2 regions of the Shewanella baltica genome follow, and region 1 is predicted to be linked to the other one. Evidence: predicted binding sites of a transcription regulator. Region 1 holds the regulator's gene; the other holds the start of a gene.

Region 1 (11,257 bases):
GTTCAATTGCTCCTCCCTATGCGTCTGTACACCGAGAAACCATGCGGGTCGGCCAAAGATGTGGTTTATCCGCTCAATTTTAACTATTCCGCCTAAACTGACCAAAGGCACCGCCAATGTCAGGCCTGCTACTTTAAAGAATAGTACCTGAAACTCATCATCGAGCACTTCTTGCAAATCTTTTGTCACGCTAGGAGGCGTAATGCCGACTTGTGTTTCGGGCACAACTACTGGCTCAACGACTTTTTCAGCAATTATTTCATCAACAACCGCTTCATCAATAACAGGCTTGGCTTGCGGTACTTCCACCACTACGGGTTGGACATCAACTGCAGGCGTAACTTCAACAAGAGGTGGCGTCGGTGCTAATGTTTGAGTCTTAAGTACAGGCGCCAACAATTTTTCTAGCGCTTGCTTGTTCACTTGAGAAGCAATCTTACTCACTGGAGCAACAAACTCATGTTGTCTTGGCGTTGCTTTTGGCTGCAACTGTACCGCCGGCGTTATCGTCTTCTCTAAAGCTTGTGATGCAGTCGTACGACCATTTTCAGCCAAGATTGCGGCATCAAGTAATGCAGCCTCCGTTTGATTAACGGCAACATTTTGATTTGAGTCTGCTGTTACAATGCTTTGAGAGGAAACAACCTGACTTGGAGTGTCGTCTTCCTGCAGCAATAATGCGAAAAAATCAAAAACAGTTTCATCAACCGATTTTGACATGGCCAAACTCCCCAACTAATAAGAAATCTAATAATCTTTCATAGGCTTTGACGCCACGACAACCACTCGCATAATGCGATGCTGGTAAATGTGCCAAACTGGCATCTCTAAACTTAGTGTCGACAGGAATAACGTCCTTCCACAGGGTCTCACTGTATTCTGCGCCAAGCACTTGCAAAGCGGCGGGTGATGCCTTGGTACGTTTATCGTACATAGTGGGCACGACGGTGTAGCTGTAACGCGTCTTCTTCGATCGCCCCATCAACTCCATCGTTTTAATCATCCGCTCTAGCCCTTTAATGGCAAGAAACTCAGTCTGCACGGGAATAATAATATGCTGACTTGCCGCAAGGGCATTTACCATTAAAACGCCAAGTACGGGGGGGCAATCAACGATAGCCACATCATAATCATCAGCAACTAGCGCTAATAAATTACGCAGTACTAATCCCATTCCCTCTTGATGACCTAAAGCTCTGTCCAAAGTTGCAAGTGCCATAGTGGCAGGCAATAAATCGAGACCATCGACTAAGGTTGGTACTACATGGGATAAAACGAGTTCTTTGGAAAGGCTTTTATGGGCCAGAAACACATCAAATAAAGAGCCTGGAACCTCTTCAGAATCAATGCCTAAGTAATAACCTAGCGAAGCGTGTGGATCGGTGTCTATCATAAGCACACGCTTGCCGCGCTTAGCCAATGTTCCCGCTAAACTCGCTACCGTTGTGGTTTTACCTACGCCACCTTTTTGATTCGCTATGGTCCAGACTTTCAAGAAGTGACCCCCATATTAATTGATTAAATGCTAATGAATGAGAATATTGAGCCCACACATTCCAAAGGTTACTGCTCTTTTCTCGTCGTTACTCGAATACCACCATTCGGTAAACTAATCACTTTAACACCATCGGCATTTTCAGAAATCACCACAGGTAGCATCTGTGCATTTTTCGGTTCAATTGGCGAAATAGCAGCCTTAACTTCTGCTTCTGGCGTCTGCAGCAGTGTCGGAACTAAAGGTTGCTGATTAGCGTTATCCTTCGCAGTATCCATCGCTGCACTTTGCTTACCCAGCAAAGGCGGAATGCCAATCTGCGTAGATTCTGGACCTATCGCAACAGCCTTTTGCTCACCAGGAGCAGCCAATTGCAGCATAGCTTTAGTCTGATCAGGGTGAGACGCTAACCAGGTTGCAATAGCCTCAGCTTGTTCATCAGGGACCATTAACAGCACCTGAGTCGATTCCAAACGTTTTATATCTTCTCGCAACAAACTATTTTTGTGCCGATAATCGAGACTCAAGGCGCCAAGACACAAAATGGCAATAGCCATCAGCAAGATGATGAGCACACTATTTGTGCTCATCGGATTTTGACTCTTAGACACGAACAGACTCTTTTAAAATGCATTCAGCCATGTTGTCTAAGGCAATCGACTGAGTTGCTATACCCGCGCTGGCAACAGCCTGTGGCATACCATAAACCACACAACTTGCTTCATCCTGTGCCCAAATGGTCGCACCGACCGCTTTCAACATGCGGGCACCTTCTCTGCCATCCGCGCCCATACCAGTTAATACAACAGCAAGCACATCACCACTAAAGGCTTTAGAGGCAGAAGCAAAGGTGATATCAACACAAGGCTTATAGTTCATGTCCGCACTGCCAGCGATGACCTTTAATCGACCACTACCTCCAGTACGTTCAACCATCATTTGCATACCGCCAGGCGCTAAATACGCACAACCTGGTTTAAGAAGATCGCCATTAGCGGCCTCTTTTACATCAATCTTACATAAGCCATTCAAACGACTTGCAAATGCTGGCGTAAAAGCTGCGGGCATATGCTGAATTAATAAAATTGGATGCGGATAGTTTGCTGGGAATTGGGTAAGAATTTTTTGCAAGGCAACTGGACCACCAGTAGATGTGCCGATCAGCAGTATTTTATACTGCTTACCACTTGCACGAATCGACGCTGCTGTTGAGGTCCTCACAGGAGCAGTGGCTGGAGTATGCGACGCTATACTCGTTGTCCCTAAAACGCTACTTGTTGGGCGCACGCTAGGTGTTGAAGTGACGACAGGACGTGCAATAGGACGAAACATTCTGCGGCGTCCCAATGCCTTAACTCTCTGCTGCAACAATAAAATAGCATCATCTTTATTGGTAGCAATGTCTTCAAAACGTTTAGGTAGAAAATCTAACGCACCAGCATCTAAAGCGTCTAACGTTGCTTTAGCGCCATCATGGGTTAAAGAAGAAAACATCAAGATCGGAGTCGGACATTTAGCCATGATTTCACGGACGGCAGTAATACCATCCATCACGGGCATCTCAATATCCATAGTGATAACTTGAGGATTAAGCTCAGCAGCCATCTTCACCGCTTCGGCCCCATTTGAGGCCGTCGCGATAACTTCCAGTTCAGGATCTTGATTGACTATTTCACTAACACGTCGTCTGAAAAAACTTGAGTCATCAACGACTAATACTTTAATGGCCATTCCATTCCTTAGCTTGGAAACTAATTCTTACTTTTCGCATAATGCTTTAATAATCCAGGGACATCTAAGATCAGTGCGATACCACCATCCGATGTAATCGTCGCACCAGCCATCCCAGGAGTGCCGTGTAACATAGCGCCAAGAGGTTTTATCACCACCTCTTCTTGGCCTATTAGGGCATCGACCACAAAACCAATTTGCATCATACCTAATTGTACAATCACCACATGACCATGCTTTTTATCGCCATGTTTAAAGGTGGTTTTGTTTCTATGTAGCCAGTGCTCCAAATAGAACAAAGGCACTGCCTTGTTACGCACTATGACGGTGAGTTGTCCATCGACGATATTGGTCTTAGTGAGATCGAGATGGAATATCTCGTTCACGCTAGACAGAGGTAATGCAAACACTTGTTTAGCGACATCAACCATTAAGGTTGGCATAATCGCCAGCGTTAACGGTACTTTAATCTCAAGTATCGTGCCCTTACCTTTCATAGAATCAATATGCACTGTGCCGTTAAGCTGAGTGATACGGGTTTTTACCACGTCCATCCCAACGCCACGACCAGAAATATCTGAAATCTCGACCTTAGTCGAAAAACCGGGCGCAAAAATCAAATTATATGCTTCACTGTCAGTCATTCGCGAAGCTGAATCTTCATCAAGCACACCACGCGTTATCGCGATTTTTTTCAGTTTTTCTGGGTCCATCCCTGCGCCATCGTCTTCGATTTTCAGCAGTATATGGTCACCTTCCTGACTTGCAGATAAAGTAATCGTACCCGTTCTCGGCTTGCCATTGGCTTCACGCTCGTTTGGCATTTCAATACCGTGATCCACAGAGTTACGCACTAAGTGGACGAGTGGATCGGCAAGCGCTTCAACTAAGTTTTTATCTAGGTCGGTTTCTTCACCAACCATGATCAAATCAATTTCTTTATTGAGTGTACGCGCAAGATCACGTACTACCCGAGGGAAACGACCAAACACTTTCTTGATCGGTTGCATACGGGTTTTCATCACCGCGCCTTGCAAATCGGCAGTCACGAGATCTAAGTTCGCAAGGGCCTTAGACATTTCCTCATCATCACGACTGATACCTAAGCTCACTAATCGATTACGCACTAAGACTAACTCGCCCACCATATTCATGATTTGGTCGAGCCGTGCAGTATCAACACGTACTGTAGTTTCACCTTGAGGCACATTTGCTGAACTTGCTTTAGCTGGCGCTTTATCTACAACTGCAATGTCCACTTTCGGCTTTGCGGCAACAACGGGAGCTGGAGCAGGCGCAGCAGCTTTTACTGGTGTGGGAGTCGGAGCAGCTTTAGGTGCAACAGTCGAAGCAGGCGTTACTGGTGCAGTAGGCGCTTTTACTTCTGCTTTTGCAGGGGCCGCACCTTTACCATGGAGTTCATCGAGTAATCTTTCAAACTCGTCATCGGTAATTTCATCGGCATCCACTATCGGTTGAGGCGTGGGAGCCGAAGCGACCTTTGGTTTAGCTGGCACTTCTGCCTCAGCTTTAAACTTGCCTGAACCATGTAGTTCATCAAGCAATGCCTCAAACTCATCATCAGTGATGTCATCACCCGATGCTGAAGACGCTTTAACTGGCGCAGCTGGCTTAGCGACCACAGGTTCAGACGCCACAGCGGTAGCAGCCGCAGGGCCTTTTCCTGAGCCATGAAGCGCATCTAACAAGGCTTCAAATTCAGCATCGTTGATATCATCAATACTTGAAGATGAGCTATTACTTATCTCTGCGGGAATGTCTTGTGGGACGGGAGTTTCAACAATGGCTTCAACGACAGGCTCTGGTTCGACAACGTCTACCACCTCTGCAGACGCAACTTCAGATGGCAATGGCGCACCTGAACTCAGCATTTTAAGCCTAGCCAACAGGCCCGACTCAGCAGGATCTTGTTGTTCGCCCTGCTGCGTTTGAGCAAACATGGTATTAATAGCATCAACAGCCTGCAAAATAATATCCATCAGCTCTGCGTTTACGCTGCGTTTGCCTGTGCGCAATAGATCGAAGGTATTTTCAGCCTCATGACACACATCGACCATGGGAGTTAAGCTAAGAAAGCCTGCGCCACCTTTAACGGTATGAAACCCTCGGAAAATGGCGTTTAGCAAGTTTGTGTCATCAGGATTATTTTCAAGCGCAACGAGTTGCTCTTGCAGAAGCTCTAAAATTTCACCGGCTTCGATTAAAAAGTCCTGGAGTATCTCTTCATCTACATCAAAGGCCATCAAATTGACTCCCAGTTAGAAACCCAGACTCGATAGAAGATCATCCACTTCGTCTTGACCCGTTACTACATCTTGACGAAGCTCGGCATTCATTATCGGCCCTTCCGCTTCAATATTATTTTTCTGAGCAATCTGACTTTCAATCATAGGCTGCTCACCAAATACCGTCAGCATAGAAACCAGATTACTTTCAACTTCCATTACCAGATCAATAACACGGCGTATCATTTGCCCTGTTAAGTCTTGAAAATCTTGTGCCATCAATATTTGATTCAGCAATTCACGTAATCGAATCGAGTCTTCTGAACTACGGGACATAAGATCTTGGACATCGTGACAAAGAACCTTAAAGTCACTTAAGACTATCTCGCGTCGCATTAATCTGTCCCAAGATGGCATGACTTTTTGAATATTAACCGTTACGGCATTGGCCAAAGGTAAACATTCTTCAACCGCATCCATGGTTTTATTTGCCGCTTGTTCAGTCATGTCAATAACGTAATTTAAACGTTGCTTGGCATCGGGAATTTCTGTATTGGCTAATTCAGAAAGACGATTATCAACTTGAAAATCCATCAGCGCACTATGAAGTTGCCGAGTTAATTTCCCTACTTCTTCGAATAATTCTCGTTGCAATGGAGCTGCAAGCTCCCGAAATAAATCATCTGCCTGACTTTGCTCACCTGCACTTAATAATTCAACAAAGTGCTGAGCTTGCTCGAGCGTGATGAGCCCTGATGTTTGTGACTTCATAGCTCATCCTTGCTCAAGCGAGTCGTTCGAATATTTTATCTAACTTCTCTTTCAGCGTTGCAGCGGTAAAAGGCTTAACCACATATCCATTCACTCCCGCTTGAGCGGCAGCAATAATCTGTTCACGTTTTGCTTCAGCAGTTACCATTAATACGGGTAAATGCTTTAGCGAATCATCTGCGCGAATTGCTTTTAACAGATCGATCCCTTGCATGCCGGGCATATTCCAATCTGTAACAACAAAATCAAAATCCCCCTTTTGCAACATCGGCAGGGCTGTAGAGCCATCGTCTGCTTCTTGGGTGTTGTTAAACCCCAAGTCTCGCAACAAGTTCTTGATGATACGCCTCATTGTCGAAAAATCGTCAACAATGAGAATCTTCATATTCTTGTCCAAGGTTTCCTCCGGTGAGCTGACATTCTGTGCTCGATTAATAATTATACTTATGTCCAGTGCTTGAGTTTAGCTTTCAATCGCAACATCGCCTGACTTAATATCTGGCTAACCCGCGATTCACTGACTTCAAGAATGGCGCCAATCTCTTTTAAATTCAATGCTTCATCGTAGTACAGGGATAACACTAATGCATCTCTTTCAGGCAATAATTTAATTGCCTCAACCAGCGCAGAATGAAATTGGTTCTCAGCTAATGCTTCAAATGAATCATCATCGGACCGATCACTCACTGTAAGTATATCCTGAGATACGCCTAAGTCTTCTATCCCTATGATTTTTCCGACAGAAACATCGTTAAGAATATGATGGTACTCATCGAGCGTCATATCAAGTTTTTCTGCAATTTCTGTGTCGCGTGCATCACGACCCAGCGCTTGCTCTAACTCATCTATAGCGTGTGCAACCTTGCGGTTGTTACGATGAACGGAACGAGGCACCCAATCGCCGCGGCGAATTTCATCTAACATGGCCCCACGTATGCGTATGCCGGCGAAGGTTTCAAATTTCGCACCCTTGCCACCATCAAACTTGGATGATGCTTCTAATAACCCCATCATCCCAGCTTGGAGTAAATCATCTAACTGCACGGAGGCAGGTAGTCTGGCGAGTAAATGATGCGCAATTCTTTTAACCAACGGAGCATACTGTTCAACGATCGACGATTTATTGTCTAAACAAGTATACGCAGCGGCTTTATTCACTCGTTTTTTCCTCTTGAAAATCTGGTCGTTGTACTAAACGCTCAACGAAAAACTCCAAATGCCCACCAGGTTGCTGCGGTACAGGCCAGCTTAGAATTTTATTTGCCAACCCTTGATACGCAATCGCCGCTGGTGATTTAGGATACGCTTCAACCACCAATTTTTGTTTACGAACTGATTTACGTAAGTTTTCGTCAAATGGGATTGTTGCAACCAATTCAAGGGCGACATCCAAAAATCTGTCGGTCACTTTACTGAGTTTAGCAAATAATTCCATACCTTCGCGTAAACTACGCACCATATTGGCAACTATTTTAAAACGGAACACGCCATGCTCACGGCTGAGGATTTTTATCAGGGCATAGGCATCGGTAATTGATGTGGGTTCATCACAAACAACGACCAGCACATCCTGCGATGCACGTGAGAAACTGAGCACCATATCTGAAATCCCAGCAGCAGTATCTACGACTAGAATATCAAACTGAGTCCGCATCTCACTGAAAGCGCGAATTAACCCTGCATGCTGCGCTGGACTTAATTCCACCATCCCTTGTGTTCCTGAAGTGGCTGGCACTATGCCAATCCCTTTAGGGCCACGAACGATAATATCGTCAAGCTCTGCATCACCAGAGAGGACATGGGAGAGGTTACGCTCGGCACGAATACCCAGCATGACATCGACGTTTGCTAAGCCAAGGTCAGCATCAAGTACCAAGACACGCTTGCCTTTTTCGGCTAATGCCACAGCTGTATTAATGGAAACGCTGGTTTTACCAACGCCACCTTTACCACCTGTGACCGCGATTACTTTCACTTTTTCGTTATAGGGTTGATTCATCATACGTAAACCACTTGCTTGATCCAGGGTCATAAATCTACTCAAATGCACAGGCCATATTATCTGACCACGCTGTGTCTTGTAATGATTGTTGTTCTGTACTATCTAACGCTGCGAGTGCCTGCTGGGCTAAATCTAAGGTATCCGCAACTTTCATATCTTCAGGAACTCTTTGTCCATCAGTAACATAACTTAATGGTAATCCGTTTTGGATCAACACACTTAATGCCCCTGCTAACGACACAGATTCATCGAGTTTTGTGAGAACGACACCAGATAGGGGAATGCGTTTAAAATGATTGACTGCATCTTGCAGCACACGGCGCTGTCCTGTCGCAGACAGTACCAGATAACTGCGGATAGGTATCCTGCTATTTGCAGTTAAATTATCAAGTTGCTGGTAAAGACGCATATCTCGTTGTCCCATGCCAGCCGTATCTATCAATACTAGCTTGCGATTCCTAAACTGATAGAGAATTTGCTCTAATTCATTCAGATCATGAGCTTGCTTTACTGGGCAGCCCATTATTTTGCCATAAGTTGCTAATTGCTCATAGGCTCCGATACGATAATGATCTGTCGTTATCAAAGCCACATGCTCAGCACCATGATGGGCAGCAAAACGGGCAGCAAGTTTCGCTAATGACGTGGTTTTACCCACACCGGTTGGACCCACTAATGCAACCACTCCGCCCTGTTTAACAATATCATCACCTTGATTATCAAGCATGTTAGCGAGACTTTGAGGTAAAGCTCGAACTAATTCTGCAGGCGTATAGTGTTGGCTCAGCGCCGCTAATTTATTCGCAACAGCTGGGGAAAATTCAGCCTCAAGTAACTTGGCCTCGAGCATAGCACCGACGGGGTCGATGCGTTTTTTATGTTCTGTCATCAAAGAGGACACTTGGTGTGTCAATAAATTACGCAATGAGGCTAACTCATCACGCATTGCCTCAATATCTGCGCTTTGTTTCTGTGATGTCTGTGGCTTCTTATCAAACGTAGCAGGCGCTTCGCGACGCTCCACTTTTGCCGCAACCGGAGCTTGTAACCCCTTTGCCCATGCGGGTAACGCTGCATCAACTTGCTGATGCGACATCTGTTGATTCAAACGACTTTGCTGCTTCTCTAACAAGGCTTGTAATGAGTCAGCAGGTGCCGCAGGCTTTGCACGGGTTTCTACTCGTACTGGCTGTTTAGCACCCAAGGACACAAGGTCGTCACTCACGTCCATAAAGGTTGGCGCTGGCGCAGTAGCTGCGGTTTTCGCTTTAGGTTCGTCATAGTCAACGGCGGCGACAATTTCGATGCCCCCATTCACTTTCTTATTTGACATAATGACGGCATCTGAGCCGAGTGTTTCTTTCACTTGGGCCAGTGCGGCGCGCATGTCTTTGGCAAAAAATCGTTTAATCTTCACTTATGCGTCCTCTACTGGCCGACTGCAGATACGATACGTATTTGCTTCTCATCAGGTATTTCTTGATATGAAATGACTCTGAGATTAGGAATAGTATGTTTAACAAAGCGTGACAGCGTCGCGCGTAACATACCTGACGTCAACAATATGGCGGGTTGTCCGACCATTTCTTGCTTCTGAGCCGCATCGGCAAGAGACTGCTGCATGCGTTCTGCAAGACCGGGTTCAATGTTAGGACCATCACCACCGGTTGCTTGCATTGACTGATGCAACATCTGTTCCAACTCTGGCGCCAAAGTTATGACGGGGATTTCGAGCTCTGGGCCTGAAATTTCCTGAACGATCATACGTTTCAACGCGATACGAACTGCAGCGGTCAAGACTTCAGTGTCATTACTCTTAGTGCCGTATTCTAACAAAGTTTGCACTATAGTACGCAAGTCTCTGACTGAAACCCCTTCATTTAACAGGTTCTGCATCACTTTTACGACATGTCCTAACGGCATGACATCAGGAATAAAGCCATCCACCAGCTTAGGCGAGTGTTTCGCAAGCATATCCATCAGTTGTTGCACTTCTTCGTATCCTAACAACTTAGCAGCATTATTGGTCAGCAATTGACTAATATGGGTTGCCACAACCGTAGCTGCATCAACAACGGTATAACCTAATGTTTGTGCATGCTCACGTAATTCAGGGGCAATCCATACTGCTTCCAGACCGAAAGCCGGATCGCGCGTTTCAATACCGTCAAGCTTGCCATAGACTTGGCCGGGATTAATCGCCAATTCACAATCGTGACGAATATCCGCCTCACCAACAACTACGCCCATTAGAGAAATGCGGTAGGCATTAGGTGACAAATCTAAGTTATCGCGAATATGCACCGCAGGCACTAAGAAGCCCAACTCTTGCGATAACTTCTTACGGACTCCTTTGATACGGCTTAATAACTCGCCACCTTGGCCCTTATCGACCAGTGGGATCAAGCGATATCCAACCTCAAGCCCAATAGTATCAACATGATGCACATCGTCCCAACCCAGTTCTTTAGGCTCTTTATCTTGTCTCTCTACAGGGCCTGATTTAACAAGTTCTAAGGCTTTAATGCGTTTTGATTCATTACGCTTATAGACAAAATAGGCAGCACCTGCAGTAATAAAGGCGAAGCTTAAGAACGCCATATGTGGCATGCCAGGAACAATACCCATGACAAATAACACTCCGGCGGCGATACCCAATGATTTATGACTGTCAAACATCTGACTCATCATCATTTGGCCCATATCGCCCGATTCATTTTGACGGGTTACCATCAAGGCGGCAGCGATTGACAGTAATAAGCCTGGGATCTGCGCCACCAGACCATCACCGATAGTCAGCAAGGTATAAATTTCAACCGCTTCAGAGAAACTTAAGCCATGCTGAACAATCCCTATGATGAAACCACCTAAGATGTTTATCACTAAAATCATGATACCCGCAACGGCATCACCTTTTACGAATTTTGAAGCACCATCCATCGCGCCATAAAAATCAGCTTCACGAGTCACTTCGGCGCGACGTATTCTTGCTTGGTCTTGGTTTAAGGTTCC
Region 2 (11,257 bases), 2.0 Mb from region 1:
AAGTTACTTTCAGTTTATTTGAGCCAATAGCGCGCCATAAATGTCGATGATATTGAGCGGCTAACGCAAATGTTGAAATTAAAAGTCACCGCTTCTAATAGTTTAAGCTGAATTATTGAGAGTACAGGGCTAAATTGAGGCGAAAAGTTTACGTAATAAAGCGAAAGAATGCTGTGCGAACTTTTATCAGACTGGTTAGTGATATTAATTCGCAAATGCGATGGATGAGAATGTCAGCTCGTTTATTTAATCGAGTGGGTAGTTCACTCACTATTATCTTAATGAGATCTTCTCGTATTTAGCCGCCGTTTTTTCTGGGGATATAGAAGGAATAAAAAAGAGACGGGATACGTCTCTTTTATGGGAACTTGGGTAAATTATGGTAATAGGACAAATATGCGCTGGCTTAAAACAACTTGCTGCCCCAGCCTAATTTAGTCCGTAGCACGTGGAAATAATTGTGCCCTTTAGGATGAATTAAGCGTAATCGTTCTGAGCTGCGGCGCACTATGATTTCATCGCCCGGTAACACGGCTAAATGCACGTGGCCATCACAGCTGACTTCGAGGTTCTCGCCATTGTCCGGTGACACCACCATTTTAATGGTGCTGCAGGCATCGACGACAATCGGGCGGCACGACAAAGTGTGCGGGAACATAGGCACTAAGATCAAAGCCTGCAGATTAGGCGTCAGGATAGCGCCGCCAGCGGAGAGGGCATAAGCCGTTGAACCCGTTGGCGTTGACACTATCATGCCGTCGGCACGCTGGCTGTACATGAACTGATCGTCAATATAGACCTCAAACTCAATCATGTGGGCAATTTTACCCGGATGGAGTACGGCTTCGTTGACGGCGGTATTGCTCGCCTTGAGCATACCGTGGCGATAGACTTCGGCTTCAAGTAAGAATCTGTGCTCGGTATCAAACTCACCGTCGAGGACTTTGGCGAGCGCTTCTTCAAAGGCATCGGGCGGCAGGTCGGTTAAGAAGCCCAAATTACCGCGGTTAACGCCAATCACGCCTAAATCGAAGCGGGCTAATACCCTAGCAGCACCAAGCATGTTACCGTCACCACCGACGACTATGGCTAAGTCGCAGCGCGCGCCAATTTCTAGTAAATCGACCGCCTCGATATTGGGCCCTAGTTCGGCAGCAACACGCTCTTCCACTAAGACTTCAAAGCCTTGCATTGTCAGCCAATGATGCAGACGTTTTAAGGTTTGGTTGGTCCCTTGGTGATGAGGTTTGCCGATAAGGCCGATAGTATGAAACTTTGTGGTCATATTTATGCTAGATCTGGCCTTAGGCCTTGAAACGTCAAAATTGATCCCCATAATATGCCCAGAGTATTTCAGAAACAAAGCATTTTTAGCTGGAGTGAAAATGAGCAACGAATCGATTAAAGCAGAACAGGATCTGATCCAAGAGGGTGTAGAGTCTGAAGTATCTACCGCAGAAGCAAGTCTGATCGATGAGCTTACCCAGGCCAATTTCCGTATTGAAGAGCTGGAACAGTTACTCGCTGAAGCTTTGGCGAAAGTTGAAGAGCAGAAGGATTCAGTCATCCGCGCTGCAGCCGAAGTCGATAATATTCGTCGTCGTGCCGCAATGGATGTGGAAAAGGCGAACAAGTTTGCCTTGGAAAAGTTTGCCAATGAACTGTTGCCAGTACTTGATAACATGGAGCGCGCATTGATGGGGACTAACCCAGAAGATGAAGCGACTAAATCGATTTATCAAGGTGTTGAGTTAACTCAAAAAAGCTTACTCACTGCGGTGGCTAAATTTGGTGTTAAGCAAATTGATCCACAAGGTCAGTCATTTAACCCAGATCAACATCAAGCGATTGGCATGCAGCCAAGTGCTGAGTTCCCTGCGAACACTGTGATGTTGGTGATGCAAAAGGGTTATGAGCTGAACAGTCGCTTGCTGCGCCCTGCTATGGTAATGGTGTCACAGGGTGGCCCTAACCAAGAAAGCGCAACGATAGATATCGAAGCTTAAGCTTTATTGGATCAGCCGCTGTTATAACAGACAGCAACAAAAAAGGACTGCAATTGCAGTCCTTTTTTTATGGGCGGTGATATGTGCAGAATTTGTATTGGTAGGACTGAGCACCTTACCGAGATAAGTAAGTTCTAACTATTACGCCAACTATTGAGCTATTTATTGTGCTAGATAAGCATTGATTTGCGCCAGTATACCTTCGGCATCCAGTTGCAAATCATGGGTAACTTCCTCTGGCGAGCCATGTTTGATGAATTCATCTGGCAAACCAATTTGAAGCACGGCTTTAGGCATTCGCAGCTTTTGAAGCTGCTCAAGCACGCCAGCACCTGCGCCGCCCATAATGGCGTTTTCTTCCACTGTGACGAGTACTTCGTGGGTTTGCGCCATCTCTTTGACCAAATCAACATCAAGTGGTTTCACAAAGCGCATATCGACAACCGTTGCATCTAAGCTTTCGGCAGCGGTTAACGCCGACGCTAACAAGGTGCCAAAGTTGAGTATGGCAATGCGCTTACCCACACGTTTGATCACGCCTTTACCAATCGGTAATGCCGTCATCGCTTCGACTTGCGTCGCTCCCGTGGCACAGCCCCTTGGATAACGCACTGCACTTGGGCCTGCATCATAGCAATAGCCAGTGTAGAGCATTTGACGACATTCATTTTCGTCCGACGGCGCCATGATCACCATGTTGGGGATGCAGCGCATAAAGCTTAAATCGAATGCACCTTGGTGAGTTGGACCATCGGCACCGACAATACCGCCACGGTCAATAGCAAACAATACCGGTAATTGTTGCAGCGCTACATCATGAATAAGCTGATCGTAGGCGCGTTGCAGGAAGGTCGAGTAAATTGCCACCACAGGCTTAAAGCCTTCACAGGCAAAACCTGCTGATAGGGTGACAGCATGCTGCTCGGCAATCGCCGCATCGAAATATTGTTTAGGAAAACGCTGGGAAAACTCTACCATGCCAGAGCCTTCGCGCATCGCAGGCGTAATCGCTAACACTTTCTCATCTTGCTCGGCTATGTCGCATAACCATTTACCAAAGACTTGAGAAAAGGTCGGCAAACCGGGTTTGGTGGCCGGCTTTTTAAACAGCGACGGGTCAAACTTAGGCACCGCATGCCAACCGATAGGATCTTTTTCAGCAGGTTCATAACCACGACCTTTCTTCGTCATGATGTGCAGCACCTGTGGACCTTTAAGATTGCGCATATTACGCATGGTCTCGACCAGAGCATCAACATCGTGGCCGTCGATAGGACCGATATAGTTGAAACCTAACTCTTCAAACAGGGTGCCAGGAACGACCATGCCTTTGAGGTGTTCCTCAGTGCGCTTGGCCATTTCTTTGATGACGGGCATGCCTTTCAACACTTTCTTGCCGCCTTCGCGCAGCGTAGTGTAAAAACGGCCTGACATCAGTTGTGCTAAATGGTTATTGAGGGCGCCGACATTTTCAGAGATCGACATTTCGTTGTCGTTCAACACCACGAGCATGTCATTGTGCAAGTCGCCAGCGTGGTTCATGGCTTCAAACACCATGCCGCCTGTCATAGCGCCATCGCCGATCACGGCAACGACTTTACGACCCGCTTGCTCTTTTTCTGCGGCAATAGCCATCGCCAGTGCGGCGCTGATAGACGTGCCTGAATGCCCAACGCTGAAAGTGTCGTATTCACTTTCTTCACGCCATGGGAAAGGATGCAAGCCATCTTTTTGGCGAATGGTGTGCATCTTGTCGCGACGACCCGTGAGAATTTTGTGGGGATAAGCCTGATGGCCCACATCCCAAATTAGCCGATCAAAAGGGGTGTTGTAGACATAGTGCAACGCAACAGTGAGTTCCACTGTGCCGAGCCCAGAGGCAAAATGTCCGCTGGATATGCCAACAGACTTAAGAAGGAACTCGCGCAGTTCGTCGGCTACTTGTGGTAAAAGTGCCTGAGGAAGCTGGCGGAGTTCATTAGGGGTGTTGGCCTGCGCCAACACGGGAAACTGAGAAATGTCCAAACTCATAGCGAGATACTTCGACTCTTATTATATTCTTCGCTCAATGATATAGCGGGCGAAGTCTGCAATTAACTGGCTATTGTATGGCAATTTAGCCAGCGCTGATAGTGCCTCTTGGATCAGTTGTTTGGCGGTGTCTTGTGCACCTTGTAGTCCAAGTAGTTGTGGAAACGTACTCTTATTCGATTCAGTATCAGAGCCTTGCGGCTTACCGAGTTCTTCGGTGGTGGCTACGATGTCAAGGATATCGTCTTGTACTTGAAAGGCGAGTCCGACCGCATGGGCAAAATCCATCATAGCAGCATACTGATTTTTTGGCGCGTTTGCGGCGATTAACGCTAACTCAACGGCGCAGCTGATAAGGGCGCCCGTTTTCATATTATGTAACTGAGTTAATGCTTTAAGATCAATATGTTTATCTGTTGAGGCTAAGTCTATCGCTTGGCCGCCACACATGCCACGATAACCTGAGGCTTTTGCCAATACTCTGACCATAGCGATATGTTGCTCGCTGCTGATCCCAGGGACCGCTTCGGTGACAATTTCAAAGGCTAAGGTCTGCAGTGCATCCCCCGCTAAAATGGCGGTCGCTTCATCAAAAGCGATATGCACTGTGGGCTGACCACGGCGCAGTTCATCATCATCCATGGCGGGTAAATCGTCGTGGATCAATGAATAAGCATGGATACATTCAATGGCTGCGGCGCAAGCATCTAATTTTTCGAGCTCGACCCCAAACATGCGTCCGACACTGTAGACAAGGAAAGGTCGAATGCGTTTGCCACCCAATAAGGCGCCGTAAGTCATGGCGGCTTTTAATTGGGGAGCAGTATCTTCAAGCGTACTAAAACGCTGTTTTAATTGATTATCAACCCGTTGTTGATATTCTTGAATGGCACTGACTAACACGCTTATTCGCCCTCAACGGCATAGGGGGATAGGGGCGCATTTTCATCTTGTTTCAGTAAAATGGCCACTTTTTGTTGGGCTTGTTCGAGTTTTGCTTGGCTATTTCGAACCAGATTGATGCCACGTTCAAATTGTTTTAACGCGTCATCGATGGAGATATCGCCTTGTTCTAGATCGGCAACAATGCGCTCGAGTTCGCCAAGGGATTCTTCAAAACTGAGATTTTCGGGTTTCTTCGCCACGTTTATGCTTCCTTTGATTTAGCGGACACAAGGTATATCAGGGCGGCTTTAGGGTCAAATTCAGACTAAAGATATTTGCTCAATAGCACGCTTTGTTACTGAAATTTTTTCAGAAAATATAAATTGTCGCTAAACTTGCTTAGTGTGTGTCCGATAACTGACAATAGTATCATCATTTGTATGGTAATTTTTAACTGGATAGACAAGGCTCGCATGTATGTCGGTGGGATTATCTTACTCAGTGGAACAACTGAGTGTTATTGCTTACTTAGGGTAAGTATTATGTCGTTTATTACGAAAATTGAGGAGCCGTTGTGGATTTAGCAACAGTAATTGGAATTGTGGGTGCCTTTGGTTTTATCCTCGGGGCAATGGCCACCAGCGGCGGTTTAATGATTTTCGTTGATGTACCCTCGATTCTTATTGTTTTCGGTGGGTCCTTCTTCGTGGTGATGATGAAGTTCAATCTTAAACAGTTTTTTAGTGCGGTAAAAATCGCCGCCAAAGCGTTTATTTTTAAGATTGATAAGCCAGAAGATTTGATTGAACAGTCCGTGACTATGGCTGATGCCGCCCGTAAAGGCGGTTTTTTAGCTTTAGAAGAAGCGCAAATTACCAACAGCTTTATGCAAAAAGCCGTCGACATGCTTGTTGATGGTCACGATGGTGAAGTGGTGCGCGCTGCCTTAGAGAAGGATATCGCCCTGACCGAAGAGCGCCATCGTACAGGGATCGGCATTTTTAGAGCGTTTGGTGACGTAGGTCCGGCAATGGGCATGATTGGTACGCTGGTGGGTCTTGTGGCCATGCTGTCAAACATGTCAGATCCTAAATCCATCGGCCCCTCGATGGCGGTGGCCTTGTTAACCACCTTATACGGCGCTATGGTTGCTAACATGGTTTGTCTTCCTATCGCGGATAAGTTAACGCTTAGGATGGGTGAAGAAATGCTGAACCGTAACTTGATTATGGATGCGGTATTGGCGATTCAAGACGGACAAAACCCACGGGTGATTGAAGGCTTCTTGAAAAATTATCTGGCTGAGAAAAATCGCAAAATAGATACAACGGACGGAGAGTAGCCCATGGCTAAGGCTAAGTGCAACTGTCCACCGGCCGGAGCACCGATGTGGTTGGCGACCTTTGCTGACTTGATGTCGCTGTTGATGTGTTTCTTCGTGTTGTTATTGTCATTTTCCGAAATGGACGTAATGAAGTTTAAGCAGATCGCGGGCTCAATGAAGTATGCCTTTGGTGTGCAAAATAAGGTGGAAGTCAAAGATATCCCGAAAGGGACGTCTGTTATTGCCTTAGAATTTAGACCAGGACGTCCCGATCCCACGCCGATTGAAATTATCAACCAGCAAACCAATGAAATGACGGAACCTGTATTGGATTACCAAGCGGGTGAAGACGACAGTGCTGGCGGCGTTCAGCAGCAAAGTGGTTCTCAGCGTGGTGGTGAAGCCACTGCAACGGCGCAGGAAGTGGCCGATGCGGTTAAAGCCGAAGCGGCAGCGGCGCAGGATAAGATCAATCAAGAAGTGAAGAAGATGGCGCAGGAGCTCAATAAAGAGATCACCGATGGTGCGATTGAAATTGAGTCCTTAGGTCAGCAGATTATTATCCGTATCCGTGAGAAGGGCGCATTTGCCTCTGGTTCGGGCTTCCTTCAACCACGATTTAAGCCTGTGGTGCGCTCTGTTGGCGAACTGCTAAAAGATGTGCCGGGGATTATTACGGTATCGGGTTACACGGATGACATGCAAATCAGCGATGAGCTTTATAGCTCTAACTGGGATTTATCCAGTAAACGCGCTGTGGCTGTGGCTCACGAGTTGGTGCAAGTCAAAGGCTTTGATTCTAAACGGATGAAAGTGGTTGGCATGGCGTCTAACAATCCGATAGTGCCAAATGATTCACCGGAGAATCGTGCCCGTAACCGCAGGGTGGAAATTGCCATTGAGCAAGGTAAAGCGAAGGAATCTGATGAGATTCAGGTCGGTAATTCGCCTTAGGTAGCTTGGTACTCACTGCATCTAAAGCCGCAATCCTGTTGCGGCTTTTTTATTGGGCGAATGTGGACTTTCCCTTTTTTTGCTAACGCTTTGTGCATCAAAGCGCTGTGGTTGATTTGAATCTATTTGGGCCTTACGCCAATCGCAGAGAGTGTGTTATCCCTAAGCTTCCTTCAACCTTACCTCAACGACTTATCTCACATAATTCATTTCAAACCACTCATTTTAATCAGGGCAATTCAAACTAAGTGGATAGGTTTAGTGACATTATTCCAACCGAATTCGCTTAAAAATCCCGCCGTGACTTAATCACTAATACGCCATTAATCCGCCATGAATGTGGCTTGTGTGGCTGTTTGCGATGCGCGCTGAAACTCGCATTTTTAGGTCGCTTGGGTATATAATCCCCCGATTATTCTTTTAACCAATTTTGCTGTTTTAAAATTGCCCGCGGAAATCCCATGAAGTTTATTGTAAAGCTGTACCCAGAAATCATGATGAAGAGCAAACCCGTAAGGATGCGCTTCACCAAAATGCTCGAAACCAACATACGTAATGTACTCAAAAAAGTCGACGAAGACGCTAAAGTTCAACGTCAGTGGGACCGCATTATGGTAATGGTGCCAAAGGATAAGCCTGAATTGGCCCAAGCCTTCGGTGAGCGTCTGGCGTGTATTCCTGGCATTGCACACGTAGTGCAAGTGGATGAGTACAGCTTTGAATCTGTGGACGATATTTATCAGCAAGTCTTGCCTGTTTACCGTGACCAACTCGCGGGTAAAACCTTCTGCGTGCGAGTGAAGCGCACTGGCGATCACGATTTTAATTCTATCGAAGTGGAGCGTTACGTCGGCGGCGGCTTAAATCAGTTTACCGATGCTTTAGGTGTGCGTTTAAAGAATCCAGATATTACCGTTAACCTTGAAATTGAACGCGATAATCTTTACATGGTCACTAAGCGTATTGAAGGCTTAGGTGGCTTCCCGATGGCGACGCAGGAAGATGTGTTGTCTTTGATTTCAGGTGGTTTTGACTCAGGTGTGTCAAGCTATCAGTTTATCAAAAAGGGCGCGCGTACCCATTATTGCTTCTTTAATCTGGGCGGCGCGCAGCACGAAATTGGCGTTAAACAAGTGGCCTACCATTTGTGGAAAACCTACGGCGAATCCCACAAGGTGAAGTTTATCTCTGTGCCTTTTGAGCCTGTGGTTGCTGAGATTTTAGAGCGTATTGATAATGGCCAAATGGGCGTAGTGCTGAAGCGTATGATGATGCGCACTGCGGCGCGCATTGCAGAACGTATGGGTATTCAAGCCTTGGTAACCGGTGAAAGTTTAGGTCAAGTATCTAGCCAAACGCTGACCAATTTAAACGTGATTGACCGCTGTACTGAGCTGCTGATTTTACGTCCGCTGATCGCCATGGATAAACAAGACATTATCAACGAGAGTCGTAAAATCGGCACCGAAGATTTTGCCAAGTCTATGCCAGAATATTGCGGCGTGATTTCGCAAAAGCCAACGGTTAAAGCGGTATTAGCGAAAGTTGAAGCGGAAGAGAAGAAGTTCTCTGAAGATTTGATTGATAAAATCATCGCTCAGTCTGTCACTATTGATATCAGGGAGATCGCAGAACAAATGGATACTCGGATTACTGAGACTGAAACGGTCGCCAGTATTGATACCAACCAAGTGGTCATTGATATTCGCGCCCCAGAAGAAGAGGAAAGCAAACCGTTGCAAATTGAAGGCATTGAGATCAAACGTATCCCATTCTTCAAGTTAGCGACTCAATTTGCCGATCTCGATAAGCAAAAGACTTATTTGCTGTATTGTGAGCGTGGGGTGATGAGTAAATTGCAGGCATTGTACTTAATCGAGCAAGGCTACACGAACGTCAAAGTGTATCGCCCATAAATCCAGGCAAACTTGCCCACTGACACGTCTTGTCAGTGGGAAGTGCCATAGGTCTAGGATACAAAAAAGCCGCATATTAATGCGGCTTTTTGTTAGGTCTTGGGTTGAAAACCTGAATTAGTGTTGTCTTATAAGCTATTAGGCTTAACGATCTGCTGATTTGATGCGACATCATCTGTGGCAATCAATAGCGTGGCTTCTTGCAGCACTTCTTGGTGCATTTTATTCATTGCAGCGGTTAAATCTGCAGTGATACTGGCTTGTAAGTCGCTAGTATCGATGACGATTTCGTCAACGAGTACATTAGCACTGGCATTTAAGCTGAGTGCTGAAATTATCGCTAACGCAAACGCTGATTTTAAATTAAACATAGTCGCCTCCGGGCTGACAAAGTAACGCTGTCAGACATTCCCATCACCAACTTTGAGATTGTCCAACTAGGGTGTTTCATAGATATAAGTGTTTCGTGGATACCGCTGTTTCAATGGCGCAAAATTTAACCAAAATCACTGGCCTTTACAAACGATTAAATGTAACAATACGGATTAGAAAAACTAATTAAAAAACGAGACTGAGATCACTATGTCCAGACGATTACCACCGCTTAATGCGGTTAAAGCATTTGAGGCAGCCGCGCGGCATTTGAGCTTTACGCGCGCAGCAGAAGAATTGTTTGTTACACAAGCTGCGGTGAGCCATCAAATAAAGGCATTAGAAGATTTCCTCGGATTAAAATTATTTCGCCGAAAGAACCGTTCTTTGCTTTTAACCGAAGAAGGGCAGAGCTACTTCCTCGACATCAAAGACATCTTTATTCAACTCGCCGATGCTACCGACCGATTACTCGCCCGCAGTGCGATTGGTTCTCTGACGGTCAGTATGTCGCCCAGTTTTGCAATTCAATGGTTAGTGCCGCGTTTGGCAAAGTTCAGTGAGAAAAATCCCGATATCGACGTGCGTATTAAAGCCGTCGATACCGAAGCGAGCTCATTAACCGATGATGTGGATGTCGCCATTTATTATGGTCTAGGCAATTGGCCTGGTCTGCGCGCCGATAAGCTCAGAAACGAAGTGCTCATTCCTGTGTGTTCGCCCATGTTGCTCAACGGTCCTAAGCCGTTGTCAAAACCGAGCGATTTAAAATATCACACGCTATTACATGATATGAATCGTCACGATTGGCAGGCGTGGTTTAGACAATGTGGGATTAACGATATTAATGTGAACCAAGGCCCCATCTTCAGTCATTCGTCCTTGGTATTGCAGGCGGCGGCCCATGGTCAAGGCGTGGCTTTAGGTTACAGCGTACTGGCGCGTCCCGATATAAAAGCGGGGCGTCTTGTGTGCCCATTCCAAGAAGTCTTGGTCAGTAAAGATGCTTACTACTTGGTTTGCCAGCAGAATCACGCTGAACTTGGTAAGGTCGTCGCATTTCGCGAATGGATGTTAGATATGTTTGCTGAGGAGTCGCGTAGTGAGTTGTTGCCCGGATAAGCCAAGTTATGTATTAGAGGGTGAGCCTGCGAGCACAATGATTTTATTAGCCCACGGCGCGGGCGCTAACATGGACTCAGAGTTTATGCAGGCCATGTCGGCGGGGCTTGTGGCTAAGGGCTACCAAGTGATGCGCTTTAATTTTCCCTATATGCAGGCTAATGCCGTCGATGGCAAACGGCGTCCACCGGACCGCGCGCCTAAATTGCTCGCGTGTTTTACACAGATGCTCGATATCGCTCATTCACAACCTAAGGTCGAGCGTGTCGTACTGATGGGCAAATCTATGGGCGGACGTATGGCAGCGTTATTAGCCTGCGATCCTGCATTAGCGGCGCACATCGATAGAGTCATTTGTTTAGGTTACCCCTTTGTGCCACTTAAAGGCGGCGAGCCTAGATTGGAACCTTTGAATGAATGCCAAGTCCCAGTATTAGTCGTACAGGGCGAGCGTGATAAGTTTGGTGGCAAAGAGCAGATCCCAAATTGGCCCTTGAAGGCAGAGATAGGATTGGCTTGGATAACCGACGGTGATCATAGTTTTGTCCCAAGAAAGTCGTCAGGCACCACTGAAGCGGCTAACCTTGCACGTGCCATTGATTTATCTAGCGATTTTATTGGTTAGCTTAATGTTGAGCGAATGAATG

Evidence for each region. Region 1 encodes FliA, which starts transcription of late flagellar genes. Its sites were predicted from a motif close to CTAAAGNTNNNNNNNNNNNNGCCGATA; they were not measured.
Region 2: a site for FliA is predicted at 5,312-5,338, ahead of pomA (flagellar motor protein PomA). Genes of this name have one in related genera too.

Annotation. Positions count from the first base shown of each region.
Region 1 is NZ_UGYM01000002.1:1,193,506-1,204,762, reverse strand. Features, by position in the region: gene DYH48_RS05435 (chemotaxis protein CheW) at 1-720, opposite strand, end outside; gene DYH48_RS05430 (ParA family protein) at 704-1,495, opposite strand; gene DYH48_RS05425 (membrane anchored protein in chemotaxis locus) at 1,564-2,085, opposite strand; gene DYH48_RS05420 (protein-glutamate methylesterase/protein-glutamine glutaminase) at 2,099-3,226, opposite strand; gene DYH48_RS05415 (chemotaxis protein CheA) at 3,247-5,490, opposite strand; gene DYH48_RS05410 (protein phosphatase CheZ) at 5,506-6,243, opposite strand; gene cheY (chemotaxis response regulator CheY) at 6,257-6,640, opposite strand; gene DYH48_RS05400 (RNA polymerase sigma factor FliA) at 6,688-7,401, opposite strand; gene DYH48_RS05395 (MinD/ParA family protein) at 7,394-8,275, opposite strand; gene flhF (flagellar biosynthesis GTPase FlhF) at 8,280-9,662, opposite strand; gene flhA (flagellar biosynthesis protein FlhA) at 9,674-11,257, opposite strand, start outside.
Region 2 is NZ_UGYM01000002.1:3,186,594-3,197,850, reverse strand. Features, by position in the region: gene nadK (NAD(+) kinase) at 407-1,285, opposite strand; gene grpE (nucleotide exchange factor GrpE) at 1,386-2,006, shown strand; gene dxs (1-deoxy-D-xylulose-5-phosphate synthase) at 2,169-4,037, opposite strand; gene ispA ((2E,6E)-farnesyl diphosphate synthase) at 4,059-4,940, opposite strand; gene xseB (exodeoxyribonuclease VII small subunit) at 4,943-5,182, opposite strand; gene pomA (flagellar motor protein PomA) at 5,497-6,264, shown strand; gene DYH48_RS14425 (flagellar motor protein MotB) at 6,268-7,200, shown strand; gene thiI (tRNA uracil 4-sulfurtransferase ThiI) at 7,662-9,116, shown strand; gene DYH48_RS14415 (hypothetical protein) at 9,245-9,487, opposite strand; gene DYH48_RS14410 (transcriptional regulator GcvA) at 9,699-10,610, shown strand; gene DYH48_RS14405 (alpha/beta family hydrolase) at 10,591-11,235, shown strand.